One region of the Halomonas mongoliensis genome, then DNA from elsewhere that is predicted to be linked to it. Evidence: predicted binding sites of a transcription regulator. Region 1 holds the regulator's gene; the other holds the start of a gene.

Region 1 (7,393 bases):
TCGCTCTCCCGGGTCAGCGGGTGGCGGCGTCGGGTGGCGGAGTAGCGTTCGATCAGGATGCGGGCATCGGCGGTGAGGTAGATCACCTGGCAGGCGATGCCGCGGGCCTGGAGCGCCTGCAGCTGGGCCGGGAAGCTCTCCAGGGCCTGGGGCAGGTTGCGGGCATCGATGCTGACGGCGATGGAGGAGCGCGGGGATTCCGAGCTGCCCAGCTCATCGACCAGTGAGCCGAGCAGCATGGCCGGAAGGTTGTCGATGGCGTAGTAGCCCAGGTCCTCCAGGGCCTGCAGCGCGATCGACTTGCCTGAACCGGAGCGGCCGCTGATGATCACGAGCTGCATGGGGGTCTCCTGGTCGTCAAACTGGCCGGGTGGCCCGGGATGTGGTCACGCCTGTCGTCGGATCGCTTCGAGCAGCCGTTCGTGCAGTTCGCGCTGGCTTTCACTGCGGCGCAGGGCGGTGCGTGTCTCGGCGTCGTTCATCACGCCGGCCACCTGGGCCAGCAGCGCCAGGTGGGCGTCATCGGCCTCTTCGGGCACCAGCAGCACGAACACCAGGTCCACCGGTTCGCCGTCGATGGCGTCGAAGTCCACGGGCTCGGCCAGCTTCAGGAAGCCGGCGATGGGCCCCTTGCAGTGGGGGCTTCTGGCGTGGGGGATGGCTACCCCGTTGCCGATGCCGGTACTGCCCAGACGCTCACGCCCGATCAGCCGGCTGAAGACCTCCTGGCTGTCGAGGCTCGGGGTGTTCTGGGCGATGAAGGTGCTGAAGAACTCCAGTACCCTTTTCTTGCTGCCCCCGGGCACGCCGAACAGGGTGCGCTCCGGGGGCAGGATGGCTTCCAGTGACATGGTCGGATCAGCGAGCGCCGGCGCCCTGGGCGCGGGCCTGTGCCTTCTCCTTGTGCTTGACCAGCTGACGGTCCAGCTTGTCGGCCAGGGCGTCGATGGCGGCATACATGTCGCCGTCCTGGGCCTCGGCGTGCAGGTCGGCACCGGCGGCGTGCAGGGTGCAGGCGGCGAGCTGGCGCTCCTTCTCCACGGACAGGGTCACCTGCACATTGGTGATGTTGTCGTAGTGGCGCTCCACGCGTGCCAGTTTCTCGTTCACATAGCCACGCAGGGCGTCGGTCAGTTCCACATGATGGCCGGTGATATTGACTTGCATGACACGCTCCTTGCTCGTTGGTGGTGCCTCGATTGTAACCCTTTTTCCTGCCTTGCATACCCCCTGTGGCGGTGACGCCGCGCGCCGCAGTGATGCAGGTCATCGCGACCTTCGCTCGTGCCCGGGAGACGCTGCCCGGACCGTGCGGATGGGGCATGCTGGGGAGTGGGGTTCAGCGCAGCCGCTTGCGCTCGCTGGAGGCCGGAATGCCCACGGCTTCGCGGCCGACCCTTGAGAGCGCTACGGTCCTGCATTACCTGAGCCGCTTGCGCTCGCTGGAGGCCGGAATGCCCACGGCTTCGCGGCCGACCCTTGAGAGCGCTACGGTCCTGCATTACCTGAGCCGCTTGCGCTCGCTGGAGGCCGGAATGCCCATAGCTTCGCGGTACTTGGCTACCGTCCTTCTGGCCACCTGGATACCGGCCTCGTCGAGCAGGGCCACCAGCTTGCTGTCGGAGAGGGGCTTGCGCGGCGTCTCCTCCTGGATCAGCTTGCGGATCCGGGCGCGGATGGCGGTGCTGGAGTGGGCGTCTCCCTCGCCGCCGCCCACCTGGCTGGAGAAGAAGTACTTGAGCTCGAAGACGCCCCTGGGGGTATGGATGTACTTCTGGGTGGTGACCCGGGAGATGGTGGACTCGTGCATCTCCACTGCCTGGGCGATATCGGCCAGGATCAGCGGCTTCATCGCCTCCTCGCCCTGCTCCAGGAAGTCCAGCTGGCGGGCCATGATCTCGCGCCCCACCCTGAGCAGGGTGTCGTTGCGGCTGGAGAGGCTCTTCATCAGCCAGCGCGCCTCCTGGAGATGGTCCTTGAGGAACTGGTTGTCCTGGCTCTTGTCCGCGCGGCGGACCAGGGCGGCGTAGTCGGGCTGAATGCGCAGCCGGGGCAGCGCCTCGGGGTTGAGCTCCACGTGCCAGCCGTGGCTGTCGTGGCGCGCCACCAGGTCGGGAGTGACGTAGTCGCTGGTGGTGCCGGCGAAGGCGCTGCCGGGACGGGGGTCCAGGGAGCGGACCAGGGCGATGGCCGCGTCCAGGGTGTCGTCGTCGAGGCCGAGGCGGCGCTTGAGCAGGCGGCGGTCGCCGCCGGCCAGCGCCTCGAGGAACTGGCGCACCAGCCGGCGCGCCTGGGGCAGCAGGGGGGTGTCGTCGGGCAGCGCGGCCAGCTGCAGCAGCAGGCATTCGCGCAGCTCCCGGGCAAAGACCCCGGTAGGCTCGAACTGCTGCAGGCGCAGCAGTACCTGCTCCACCTCGGCGCTGCGCAGTCCCTCGAGACCCTGGTCCCGCAGGCCGTCGCGGATCTCCTCCAGGGGCTGGGCCAGGTAGCCGGCGTCATCCACCGCGTCGATCAGGCTCTCGGCGATCTGCTGCTCCCGAGGCGTGAGGTCGGTCATGGCCAGCTGCCAGCTGAGGTGGCCCTGCAGGCTCTGGCCGGCGGCCTCGCGTTCGAAATCTGGCCCTTCGCCGCCGGAGGCGGGGGCGCTGAAGTCCTGGTAGGTGTCCGACCAGTCGCTGTCGGTGGCCAGCTGGTCGGGGATCTCGCTGGCCCACTCCGCTTCGGGGGCCTCGCTGACCGCCTGTTCGCCGAAGCCCTCGTCGAGCTCCAGCATGGGGTTGGCTTCCAGTGCCTGCTGGATCTCCTGGCGCAGGTCCAGGGTGGAGAGCTGAAGCAGGGCGATGGCCTGCTGCAGCTGAGGCGTCATGGTCAGCTGGGTACCGACGCGCAGCTGGAGGGAGGCTTTCATGGCCATGGTCTAACGAGTCCCTCGGGTGTGGAAAGCCTTCACCCTAGCCGGCGGCGATGGGCGATGCAAGCGCCTTTCTCCGTCAATGTCTGCAACTTTCGTGCCATGCGCAATTGTCATGCCGCCAGGCAAGAACGGCTGGTATATCAGCAAGCTGTGTAGGTAAGCGGCGGGTGGCTAGAGCCGGAAGTCCTGGCCCAGGTAGACATCGCGTACCCGCTGGTTGGCGAGGATCGCCTCGGCATTGCCCTCGGCGATGATCTGGCCGTCGCCGACGATATAGGCGGTGTCGCAGATGTCGAGGGTCTCGCGGACGTTGTGGTCGGTGATCAGCACGCCGATGTCGCGGGCCTTGAGCTGGCGTATGATCCCCTTGATCTCCCCCACCGAGATCGGATCGACCCCGGCGAAGGGCTCATCGAGGAGGATGAAGGCAGGCTCCGTGGCCAGGGCGCGGGCGATCTCCACCCGGCGGCGCTCGCCGCCGGAGAGGCTCATGCCGAGGTTGTCGCGGATATGGGTCACGTGGAACTCCTCGAGGAGCTCCTCGAGGCGGGCGTGGCGCCCCTCGCGGTCGAGATCCTTGCGGGTCTCGAGGATCGCCATGATGTTGTCGGCCACCGACAGCTTGCGGAAGATTGACGCCTCCTGGGGCAGGTAGCCGATCCCGGCCCGGGCGCGCTCGTGCATGGCGGCACGGGACAGGTCCAGCTCGTCGATGGCCACCTCGCCGGCGTCGGCGCGCACCAGCCCCACGATCATGTAGAAGGAGGTGGTCTTGCCGGCGCCGTTGGGGCCGAGCAGCCCGACGATGCTGCCCTGGCGGATCGACAGGCTGATGTCCTGCACGACCCGGCGACGCTTGTAGCTCTTGGCCAGGTGGCGGGCGTGGAGAGTCTTCATGGGCGACCTTACTGCTCGGGCTGGAGGGTCATGCGGATGCGCTGGCGCCCTTCGACGCCCTCGCCTTCGCTGCGGGCGTGGACGACGCGGCGATCGAGGAAGTACTCCAGGTAGCCGCCGTCGAAGGTGTCGCCGCCCTGGTGCAGCTCGGCGCGGTCGATCAGCTCCATGCGCCGTTCGGCCACGTGGTAGATGACGGTCCGCCCCCAGCCGCGCACCGGCGGCTCGCCCGGGTCGGGCTGCTGCTCGAGGTAGGCGCGATCGCCGGTGGCGACGGCGCGGGAGAGCTGGCCCTGGGCGTTGCGCTGGATCTCCACCCGGTCGCCGGTCAGGCGCATGCTGCCCTGGCGGATGTCCACGTCGCCGGTATAGACGGCGGTGCCGGCGCGGTCATCCAGATCGAGGCGGTCGGCCTCCACCTCGATGGGGGCCTCGGCGTCGCGGCCCTGGGCCAGGGTCGGGGCGCTGACCAGGGGCAGCAGCAGGCAGAGCAGCAGGGCGGAGGTTCGCTTCATGGCGGGGAGTCCTCTCGGGTCTCGGGCGGATGGTGGCCGCGCACATTGTCGGTCAGGCGGGCCTGATTGTCATGGAGCCAGGCGTCGAAGCGCTCCCCGCTCATGCGCTGGGGCGGCTGCCGGAGCAGGGCCGGGGTGTCGCTCCAGGCGTGGCCGCGCTCGGCGTCGTAGTGAAGCACCTCGGTGTCGAGCCGCCAGCGCTCCTCGGGGGCGTGAAGCCGGGCGCTGCCGGTGAGGGTCAGGGGGTTGCCGCCAGGGCCGAGCACGCCGCTCTCGGCCTCGGCGAGCCAGACCCGCCCGGCACGGTCGTAGAGGCGGGCATCCGGCGCCTCGAGACGGGTGACGTCGTCGTGGGGCGTATGCACCAGGCGCGGGGTGTCGAGGCGCTGGTGGGCGCGCCCCTCGCCGTCGAAGCGGGTCAGCCGCGCCCCCTCCAGGTAGAAGTCGGGCTCGCCGGCGGCGTCCCGGGGCACGGCGCCGGGCTCCCGGGCGCTGCGCGAATCGAGCAGCACCAGCACGCCGCCCAGGGCCACCAGCAGCAGGAAGAGCCAGACTCGGAACGACGGCCGCGGCAGCGCCATGGGCTCAGCCGGCCCCGTGCAGGTAGGTGTCGATCACCGCGTCCCAGTGGCCCTGGGCCTTGAGCAGGGTGTCGGCGATCTCGCGGGCGGCGCCCTGGCCGCCGCCCTTCACGGTGACCCAGTCGGCGTGCTTCTGGATGTACTCCGGGGCGTTGGGCACGCTGATGCCGACGCCGGCGCGGCGGATGGCGCCCACGTCGGGCATGTCGTCGCCGCAGTAGGCCACCTGGTCGAACTCCAGGCCCAGGCGGGCGCAGAGGTCGCGGAGCACCGGCAGCTTGCGCTCCACCCCCTGGAAGACGTGCTGGATGCCCAGTGCCGCCGCGCGGCGGCTGACCGTGGGAGAGTCGCGGCCGGTGATCAGCGCCACCTGGATGCCGGCGCGCTTGAGCAGCTTGAGGCCGTGGCCGTCCTGGACGTTGAAGGCCTTGATCTCGATGCCGTCGGCCTGGAAGTAGAGCTGGCCGTCGGTCAGCACGCCGTCCACGTCCAGGGCCAGCAGGCGGATGCGGCGCAGGCGATCGACGAGGTGGGTGTCTTTCAGCGGTAGGGTGTGGGGCATGGGAACTCCGGTTGGGTAGGGGTGAATCAGACCACGCCGCTCGAGAGCAGGTCGTGCATGTGCAGGGCGCCCACCGGACGTCCCTCGTCGTCGACCACCGCCAGGGCGGAGATACGGTGATCCTCCATCAGCTTGACCGCCTGGGCGGCCAGCATGTCGGGGGGAACCCGCCGGCCGGGAGCGGTCATGACCTCGTCGACGACGAGGCCGGAGAGGTCGCTGTGCTGGTCCAGGGTGCGGCGCAGGTCGCCGTCGGTGTAGACACCGGCGAGGCGGCCGTCCGGCGCCACCACGCAGGTGAAGCCGAGTCCCTGGCGGGTGATCTCCAGCAGGGCATCCCGCAGCGGGCTGCCCAGGGGGACGGTGGGCAGCCGTGCGCCCTCGTGCATCAGGTCCCGGACGCGCAGCAGCAGGCGCTTGCCGAGGCTGCCGCCGGGGTGGGAGAGGGCGAACTCCTCGGCGGTAAAGCCGCGCGACTCCAGCAGCGCCACCGCCAGGGCGTCGCCCAGGGCCAGGGCGGCGGTGGTGGAGGCGGTGGGCGCCAGGTCCAGAGGGCAGGCCTCGCGTTCCACGCCGGCGTCGAGGTGAGCCTCGGCGTGGCGGGCCAGGGTCGAGGCGGGGCGGCCGGTCATGCTGATCAGGGGCACGCCCATGCGCTTGATCAGCGGCAGCAGGGCGGTCACCTCGGCGGTCTCGCCGGAGTTGGAGAGCGCCAGCACCACGTCCCCCGGGGTGATCATCCCCAGGTCGCCATGGCTGGCCTCGCCGGGATGCACGAAGAAGGCCGGGGTGCCGGTGCTGGCCAGGGTGGCGGCGATCTTGCCGCCGATATGGCCGGACTTGCCCATGCCGGTGACCACCACCCGGCCGCGGCAGGCGAGGATCAGCTGGCAGGCGCGGTCGAAGCCGGCGTCGAGTCGGGTGATCAAGGCGGCGACGGCCTGCTGTTCGATCTGCAGGGTGCGCCGGGCGCTGTCGCGCAGCGGGGAGGGCTCGGTGGCCGCAGAGGTATCCTGAGTCATGGCGGTGATTGTTGCCTGTTGTGCGGGTTCACTCAAGGGGCGGCGCCGAGGCTGGCCAGGCCGACCCAGGCCAGGTAGCCCAGATAGCTGGCCGCCAGCAGGGCGCCGTGAAGGCGGCCGATGCGGCCGCGGCGCTGCCAGAGCAGCAGCATCCCCAGGGCCAGGGTCAGCAGCAGCATGACCGGGTAATCGCGGGCGGCGGCGGCGGGGTCGCTGGGGCCGGGGGCCAGCAGGCCGGGGATCGGCAGCACGGCGAGCAGGTTGAAGAGGTTGGAGCCGATCACGTTGCCGATGGCGATGTCGTGGTGGCGCTTGAGGGCGCTGGCCACGCAGGCGGCGAGCTCTGGCAGGCTGGTGCCGATGGCTACCACGGTCAGCCCGATCACCAGCTCGCTGACGCCGAGACCCCGGGCCAGCTCGCTGGCGCCCCACACCACGCTGCGGGAGCCCACGGCCAGCACCAGCAGAGTGGCGGCGAGCCAGGCCAGCGCCCGGGGCAGCGCCATGTCGGGGATCTCGCCGGCGCTGGCGTCCGGCGCGTCCGGGGTGTCGGCGCGAAACAGCCACCAGAGGCTGAAGACCAGCAGCAGCAGCAGGAAGAGGGCGTCGAAGCGGCCGAGAATGCCGTTGGCCAGGGCATAGCCGGCCAGGCCCGTGGCGCCCAGCAGCAGCGGCAGCTCCCGGCGCACCAGGGAGAAGCGGACGGGGATCGGTACCACCAGGGCGGTGACGCCCAGCACCAGGCCGATATTGGCGATATTGGAGCCCAGGGCGTTGCCGGTGGCCAGGTCGGGAATGCCGTCCAGGGCGGCCACCGTGGAGACCACCATCTCCGGCGCCGAGGTGCCCAGCGCCACCACCGTCATGCCCACCAGCAGGGTGCTCATGCCGGCCCGGTGGGC
Region 2 (7,393 bases), 230 kb from region 1:
CACCATCAGCCGCGACACCCGCCCGTTGAGCTTGCCCTCGGCGATGCGCGGGTAGTAGCCCTTGCAGAACTCGTAGTTGAAGTGGGGGTGGGCCACCGGGTAGAAGAGCCGCGCCAGCAGGCCCCGGTCATAGGTGAGGATGTCGCAGTCGTGAAGCCCGACCACGGCGCCGCGCCCGGAGGCCTGCACATAGCCGGCGCAGAACCAGACGTTGCGCCCCTTGCCGGGCTCCTGGGGCGAGAGCCCCTGCTCGGCCAGCTCCGCATCCAGGGCGCGCAGTCGCGGGCCATCGTTCCAGAGGATGCGGTGGCGCTGGGGCAGGCGGGCGAAGAACTTGCGGGCGTGCAGGAACTGCTCGCGATCGGCCCGGTCCAGCCCGATCACGATCTCGTCCAGGTAGGGCACCCCGGCCAGGGTCTCGACGATATGCTCAAGCGCGGGCCCCTCAAGCTCCGAGTAGAGCGAAGGCAGAATCAGGCTCATGGGCCGGCGGCGGCCGAACTCGACAAGCTCGGCTTCAAGGGCCGCCACCGGGCGCCGCGTCAGGTTGTGGAAGTCGGTGATGATGCCGTTCTGATGGAAGTCGCTCATGGCAGGCTCTCCTCCAGCGACGCCGGGGTCGCTTCACGTAGCACCGCCGGAATCACCCGGCGGTCGGCTCGCCCCCACCAGTGGGCCACCCCCTCGGCCCAGCCGGCGGGGCCGGTCGCTTCGCTGCGATAGAGCGACGGCTGCCGCGGCGACACGTCAAGGCCGTGGCAGCCGCGGATCACCACCGCCTGGTCCACCGCCTCGAGCATGGGAATATCGTTGGGGCCATCCCCCAGCGCCAGGGTCAGCGGCCGCCGGCCGCGCAGCGCCTCGAAGCGCTCGATCAGCCAGCTCACCGCGCTCCCCTTGTGCACGGTGCCGGTGGCGTGCCAGAAGCGCCCGCCCCGCACCAGCTGCAGGCCGTCGCCGGCGAGTCCCTCGCGAAAGCCCTCGAGCCGCGACTCGTCGTCCTCCCAGACCAGCGGCTCGCTGCCCTCGCGCATCCGCGCCAGGCGCGCCTCGGGCTCGGGAAGGCCGGTGTAGTCGACCAGCTCGTCCAGAGACATCTCGCTCATGGTGGTGAAGCGCACGCCGAGCCGCTCGCGCCACACCGCCAGGCGCTTGCGCACGAAGCCGATGTCCACCCCCAGGGTGCGGATAGCCAGGCCATCGGGGCCGGGACGGTCGATGCGGGCATGGCACCAGGCCAGCGGCAGCCCCACCACGGCGCCGTTCTCGGCGATGAAGGGGGTGTCGGCCAGGCCCAGGGCCTGGCGCAGGGGCACGATCTCGCTGCGGGTCTTGCTGGTCACCGGAATGACCGGCACGCCGAGCTGCTTGAGCTGGGCCAGCCAGGGGCGCGCCGGGCCCCAGTCGTAGCTGTGGTGGTCGAGCAGCGAGCCATCCAGGTCGGTGAACAACAGGCGCGGGGTAAAGGCGTCGAGGCCGGCATCCGGCGCCTTTCCAGATGGGGTTCCAGGTGAATCGATCATGGCAGCTCCCGGGGCAGACAGGTCAGGTCTCTCTCCCAGGACCTTGCACAGGGCGTGCCAAGCGTCGCAATAAGCGGATAACGCGCACCGGCGGGCCTCACCTGCACCACGCAGGGGCAACGCAACGCACCAAAAAAGTGCACCCCGAGACGCAGGGCCTCGGGGTGCAGGATGCTCTGGTCGAACCAGAGCGGAAGGCGCTGGCTGCCGATCAGAAGCGGTAGCGAAGACCCACGCTTGCCGCATCGAAGGTGTAGTCAGACTTGTCCAGGTAGCGCATATAGTCCGCACCAATCGACAGCTGGGGCGCCACATCGAACTCGGCGCCGGCGCCGTAGGAGAAGCCGCTTTCGCGGTCGATATCGAAGTCCACCTCGGTGAAGCCGGCCAGGCCATAGAGGCGGAACTCCGGGGCCACCGGCAGGATACCCTTGGCATAGGCGCCGATCAGGTAGTCGAGCTCGACGGGGCCATCGGAGCCGCCGCCACCCAGGTGGCCCTCCACGGCGAAGTACTCGTTGAGCTGCATGCCGCCGTTGAGGCGCAGGCCGACGCTATCGCGGCTGGAGGCGGGCCCATCGGGGTTGAGGTCCCAGAACATGGCGTCGCCGCCGATGTAGGGCTGGGGGTAGAAGGCCTGCTGGGCCTGGGCGCTGGTAGCCGCGCCGGCAGCAAAGAGGGCAGCGGTTGCGGCCGCAAGGGTAAGGCGTTTCATGGCAACCTCCTGATTAAAGAACACTGTTCCACAACACGCCTCAGTGTGGTAGCCCGACACGCCAGACTCAAGGTCAGAAATGTGCAAATGCGCGCCAAGGCGAGTCGCCGGTGGGCGACGCTGGCGGGCGATGCCGCCTCGCTAGGCCCGCTTCGAGAGTCCCAGCGCCACGATCCCCGCCAGCACGATACCGCCGCCCAGCAGCTGCACCGGGGTAAGCGCCTGACCGAGCACCAGGTAGCCCAGCACCAGGGCGGCCACCGGCTCCATGTTCATGGCCGGAGCATTGCGGGCCATGTCGAGCCTGGGCACCGTGATGAAAAGTGTGGAGAAGGCCACCGCATAGAGGAGCGCCAGGAGCCCAAGGCCCATCCAGCCGGGCGGCGACTGGGGCAGCGCCATGCCGCCCGGCACCAGCCCGAGTCCCCCGGCGACGACCATGGCCACCAGCACGGTGAGCATGGTGAGCAGGCTGCGCAGGGTGCTGCCCACCTCGCCCAGGCGGTGCTCGGTGATCCAGAGCGCCACCGCGAAGGCGGCAGCGGCGGCCAGGCCGAAGGCCACCCCGGCGAGCCAGCCCGGCCCCATGGCCGCGGGATCGCCGAGCCAGGCGGGCACGTCCAGCACCACCACCAGCCCCACCAGGATCACCCCCATGATCAGCGCCGCCCGGCCGCTGGGCCGCGGCCCGCCCAGCGCCCAGGAGAGCAGCGCCAGCTGGATCGGCATGGTGTTCATCAGCAGTAGCGCCACCACCACGGGAATGCGCGCCACCGCCGAGTAGAGGCAGAGGCTCTGCACCGCCACCAGCAGCCCCACCGCCAGCTGCCAGCGACCGCTACCGGCGGGCAGCCGCCACGACTTGCGCTGGAGCACCACCAGCGCCGCCAACGCCAGGGCGGCGACCCCGGAGCGCAGCAGGATCGCCAGCAGGAGCCCCGCGCCGTCGTCGAAGGCAACCCGGGCCGCCACATGGTTGGCGGCGAACAGGGTGGCCAGGGCGCACATCAGGGCCAGGGCCAGCGGCCGGGGAAAGGCGGCAGGCGCTGCCGAAGCGGCAGGGGGACTCGACATGTCACGGTTTCCGTGCAGAGTGTGACGGGAAGGAAATGCGGTTGCGTCTCATGACATGATGCGGGTCAAGCCGTTAACAGACTACCTACCCAGGCGACATGTTAGACTAAAGTCCAAACCAAAACGTCAAGGAGCGTCGATGAACGACCCGGTCCTGGTGATCAACTGCGGTTCCTCCTCCATCAAATACGCTCTGGTACCGGCAGCGGCCGACCAGCCGCGCCTGACCGGTCTGGCCGAGCGGCTGGGCAGCGACGACGCCCGCCTCAAGGGGACCGATGCCCGGGGCGAATCCTTCACCCGCCCCCTGGGCAGGGCCGACCATGTCCAGGCCCTGACGGCGATCCTGGAGGGACTGGAGGGGCGCCGCCCCGGGGCCGTGGGACACCGGGTCGTCCACGGCGGGGAGCACTTCACCCGGGCCGCCCGCCTCGATGACGACGTCGTCGCCGCCATCGAGGCGACCAGCGCGCTCGCGCCGCTGCACAACCCGGCCAATCTGCAGGGCATCGCGGCCACCCGGGCACTCTTTCCCGAGCTGCCCCAGGTGGCGGTCTTCGACACCGCCTTCCACCAGAGCCTGCCGCCGCGGGCCTACCGCTACGCCCTGCCCGAGGCGCTCTACCGCGACCACGGCATCCGCCGCTACGGCTTCCACGGCACCAGTCACGCCTATGTCAGCGCCCGGGCCGACGCCCTGGCCGGTCACCCCGGCGGCTGGCTCACCGCCCACCTGGGCAACGGCTGCTCCACCGCCGCGGTCTGGGAGGGCCGGAGCCTCGACACCAGCATGGGCCTCACCCCGCTGGAAGGCCTCGTCATGGGCACCCGCAGCGGCGACGTCGACCCCGGCCTGCACGCCCACCTGGCCCGGCAGCTGGGCTGGGAGCTCGAGAAGATCGACCGCGTACTCAACCGGGAGAGCGGCCTGCTGGGCCTCTCGGGGCTGACCAACGACATGCGCGAGCTGGAGGCCGCCGCCGACGCGGGCCATGCCGGCGCGGCGCTCGCCGTGGAGGTATTCTGCTACCGCATCGCCAAGTCCCTGGCCGCCCTCTCCTGCGCCCTGCCCCGCCTGGACGGCATCCTCTTTACCGGGGGCATCGGCGAGAACTCGCCCGCGGTGCGGGAGAAGGTGGTGGCCCTGCTGCCCCACTTCGGCCTCGCCCTGGACCCCACGGCCAACCGCGAGACGATTCGCGGCCGCGAGGGCCGCATCGATACCCTGACGCCAAACCGGCCCGCCCTCTGGGTAATCCCCACCGACGAGGAGGGCCGTATCGCCGACGAAACCCGCCAACTGCTGGGAGAAACCCCTCGATGACACCGCGCCCTGCCCGCCCCGCCCCCCAGGCCATCCTGCTGGTTCCCACCAGCGAGGGCGCCGGCCTCACCTCGGCCTGCCTGGGCCTCATCCAGGCGCTGGACACCATCGGCCTCAAGGCCGGCTTCCTCAAGCCGCTGCGTCAGGACGAGCTCAACGGCCCGGGGCCGGACCGCTCCTGCGCCCTGGTCAACAGCACCCTGGGACTACGCCCGCCAACGCCGATTCCCCAGGCCGAGATGGAGCGGCTGCTGCGCCAGGACCGCCTCGACGTCCTGATGGAGCAGGTGGTGGCGCTGCAGGAGACCGCCCTGGAGGCCTTCGCCGATGACGCCCCCGAGCTGCTGGTGATGGAGGGGCTGGTGCCGACCCGTCACGCCGGCTACGCCGCCCAGGTCAACGCCCAGCTGGCCCACGCGCTGAATGCCAGGATCATCCTGGTGGGCAGTGGCGATCTGGCCGAACCCCAGACCCTGGCCGAGCAGCTCGACATGCACGCCCGCGCCTTCGGCGGGGTCGGTTCGGCCCGCACCCTTGGCTGTATCCTAATGCGGATGCACAACCTGCCCGGCGGCGAAGACGCCAGCGCCCTGGCCCCCGGCACCGCAGCGCCCCACCTGGAGGAGACCCTGCTCGCCGAGCTGCGCCGCCACTCCCCGGCGCTCGCCACCGAGCGCTTCCACCTGATCGGCATGGTGCCCTGGGCCCCGGCCCTCTCCGCCCCTCGGGTGCTGGACGTGGCCCGCGCCCTGAACGCCACCGTGCTCAACGAGGGCGAGCCCGAGCGGCGGGTGCTCTCCACCAGCCTCTGCGCCCGCAGCGCCTCCAACGCCCTGCACATCTTCAAGCCCGGCGGGCTGGTGGTCGCCTCCGGGGATCGCGACGACGTGGTGCTGGCCTCGGCGCTGGCCACCATGAACGGCGTGCCCCTGGCAGGCGTCCTGCTCACCAACGGCTTCATCCCCGGCGACAACATGATCGAGATGTGTCGCCCCGCGCTGAAGACCGGCCTGCCGGTGATCAGCGTCGACACCGACAGCTTCACCACCGCCAGGAACCTCGGTCAGATGGGCAACGACATCCCCATCGACGACCTCGAGCGAGCCGAGAAGGTGGCCAACTTCGTCGCTGCCCATATCGACCTGCAGTGGCTCAAGGACCACCTGAGCCGGGGCTATACCCGGCGCCTCTCCCCCTCCGCCTTCCGCCACCAGCTGGTCAAGCTGGCCCAGCAGGCCGACCGGCGGGTCGTGCTGCCCGAGGGCAGCGAGCCGCGCACCGTGGAGGCCGCGGCGATCTGCCAGCGCCGCGGCATCGCCCGCTGCGTGCTGCTGGGCAAGCCCGAGGAGATTCAGGAGGTAGCGCGCAACCGCGGCATCGAGCTGCCCGAGGGGCTCGAGATCATCGACCCGGACAGCATCCGCGAGCGCTACGTTGCCCCCATGGTGGAACGCCGGGCCGGCAGGCTCAACGAGCTCACCGCCGAGGCCCAGCTCCACGACAACGTGGTGCTCGGCACCATGATGCTGGCCCTCGACGAGGTGGATGGCCTGGTCTCCGGCGCCATCCACACCACCGCCAATACGGTGCGGCCGGCCTTCCAGCTGATCAAGACCGCCCCGGGCTACCGCCAGGTCTCCTCGATCTTCTTCATGCTGCTGCCCGAGCAGGTGGTGGTCTACGGTGACTGCGCGGTGAACCCCGACCCAGACGCCGAGACCCTGGCCGAGATCGCCCTGCAGAGCGCCCGCTCCGCCCAGGCCTTCGGCATCGAGCCTCGGGTGGCGATGATCAGCTATTCCACCGGCGAATCCGGCTCCGGCGCCGATGTGGAGAAGGTGCGCCAGGCCACCCGCCTGGCCCGGGAGCGGGCCCCGGAGCTCTCGATCGACGGCCCGCTGCAGTATGACGCCGCCGCCATCGAGAGCGTGGGCCGCCAGAAGGCGCCGGACTCCCCGGTGGCCGGTCGCGCCACGGTGTTCGTCTTCCCCGACCTCAACACCGGCAACACCACCTACAAGGCGGTGCAGCGCAGTGCCCGGGTGGTCAGCGTCGGCCCCATGCTGCAAGGTCTCAACAAGCCGGTGAACGACCTCTCCCGTGGCGCCCTGGTCGACGATATCGTCTACACCATCGCCCTCACCGCCATCCAGGCGGCCCAGAACGACTGAGCCCACCCTGCTCCGGGCGCGGGCCCGGGGCGGCTGGCTCCGGCTGGCGAATGGGCATATCCTCAGGCCATGGCCCTTTGCCTTAGCGAAGCCCCTCTGCCCGATCACGGAGATTCACATGCCAGGCTTGCTTCCCGACGTTGACCCCGATGGGCTGCTGGAATATTCGGTGGTCTATACCGACCGCGCCCTGAACCACATGTCCGCCCGCTTCCAGGAGGTGATGCGCGATATCTCCGGCCACCTCAAGCGGGTCTATCACGCCCACAGCGCGGTGATCGTGCCCGGCAGCGGCACCTTCGGCATGGAGGCGGTGGCCCGCCAGTTTGCCAAGGAGCGCCGCTGCCTGGTGATCCGCAACGGCTGGTTCAGCTATCGCTGGAGCCAGATCCTCGAGATGGGCCGCATCCCGGCCGATATCAACGTGCTCAAGGCACGCCGCCTGGACGAGCAGGATGCCACCTCGCCCTTCTCTCCCGCACCCATCGAGGAGGTGATCGAGGCGATCCGCGACCAGCAGCCGGATATCGTCTTCATGCCCCACGTGGAGACCGCCGCCGGCATCATCCTGCCCGATGACTATATC

The links. Region 1 encodes sigma-54, which starts transcription at its own class of promoters, with help from an activator protein. Its sites were predicted from a motif close to TGGCACNNNNNTTGCTNT; they were not measured.
Region 2: the regulator sigma-54 is predicted to act here: its motif matches at 1,566-1,583, upstream of ACRYRV_RS12450 (HAD-IIB family hydrolase).

Annotation. Positions count from the first base shown of each region.
Region 1 covers NZ_CP199288.1:2,878,401-2,885,793, forward strand. Annotated here, with positions in the region: gene rapZ (RNase adapter RapZ) at 1-341, opposite strand, end outside; gene ptsN (PTS IIA-like nitrogen regulatory protein PtsN) at 387-851, opposite strand; gene hpf (ribosome hibernation-promoting factor, HPF/YfiA family) at 859-1,167, opposite strand; gene ACRYRV_RS13550 (RNA polymerase factor sigma-54) at 1,502-2,914, opposite strand; gene lptB (LPS export ABC transporter ATP-binding protein) at 3,086-3,811, opposite strand; gene lptA (lipopolysaccharide transport periplasmic protein LptA) at 3,820-4,326, opposite strand; gene lptC (LPS export ABC transporter periplasmic protein LptC) at 4,323-4,907, opposite strand; gene ACRYRV_RS13570 (KdsC family phosphatase) at 4,912-5,469, opposite strand; gene ACRYRV_RS13575 (KpsF/GutQ family sugar-phosphate isomerase) at 5,496-6,491, opposite strand; gene ACRYRV_RS13580 (calcium/sodium antiporter) at 6,524-7,393, opposite strand, start outside.
Region 2 covers NZ_CP199288.1:2,647,365-2,654,757, reverse strand. Annotated here, with positions in the region: gene ACRYRV_RS12455 (glycosyl transferase) at 1-591, opposite strand, end outside; gene ACRYRV_RS12450 (HAD-IIB family hydrolase) at 588-1,523, opposite strand; gene ACRYRV_RS12445 (porin family protein) at 1,735-2,238, opposite strand; gene ACRYRV_RS12440 (EamA family transporter) at 2,380-3,312, opposite strand; gene ACRYRV_RS12435 (acetate/propionate family kinase) at 3,452-4,636, shown strand; gene pta (phosphate acetyltransferase) at 4,633-6,807, shown strand; gene ACRYRV_RS12425 (aminotransferase class V-fold PLP-dependent enzyme) at 6,926-7,393, shown strand, end outside.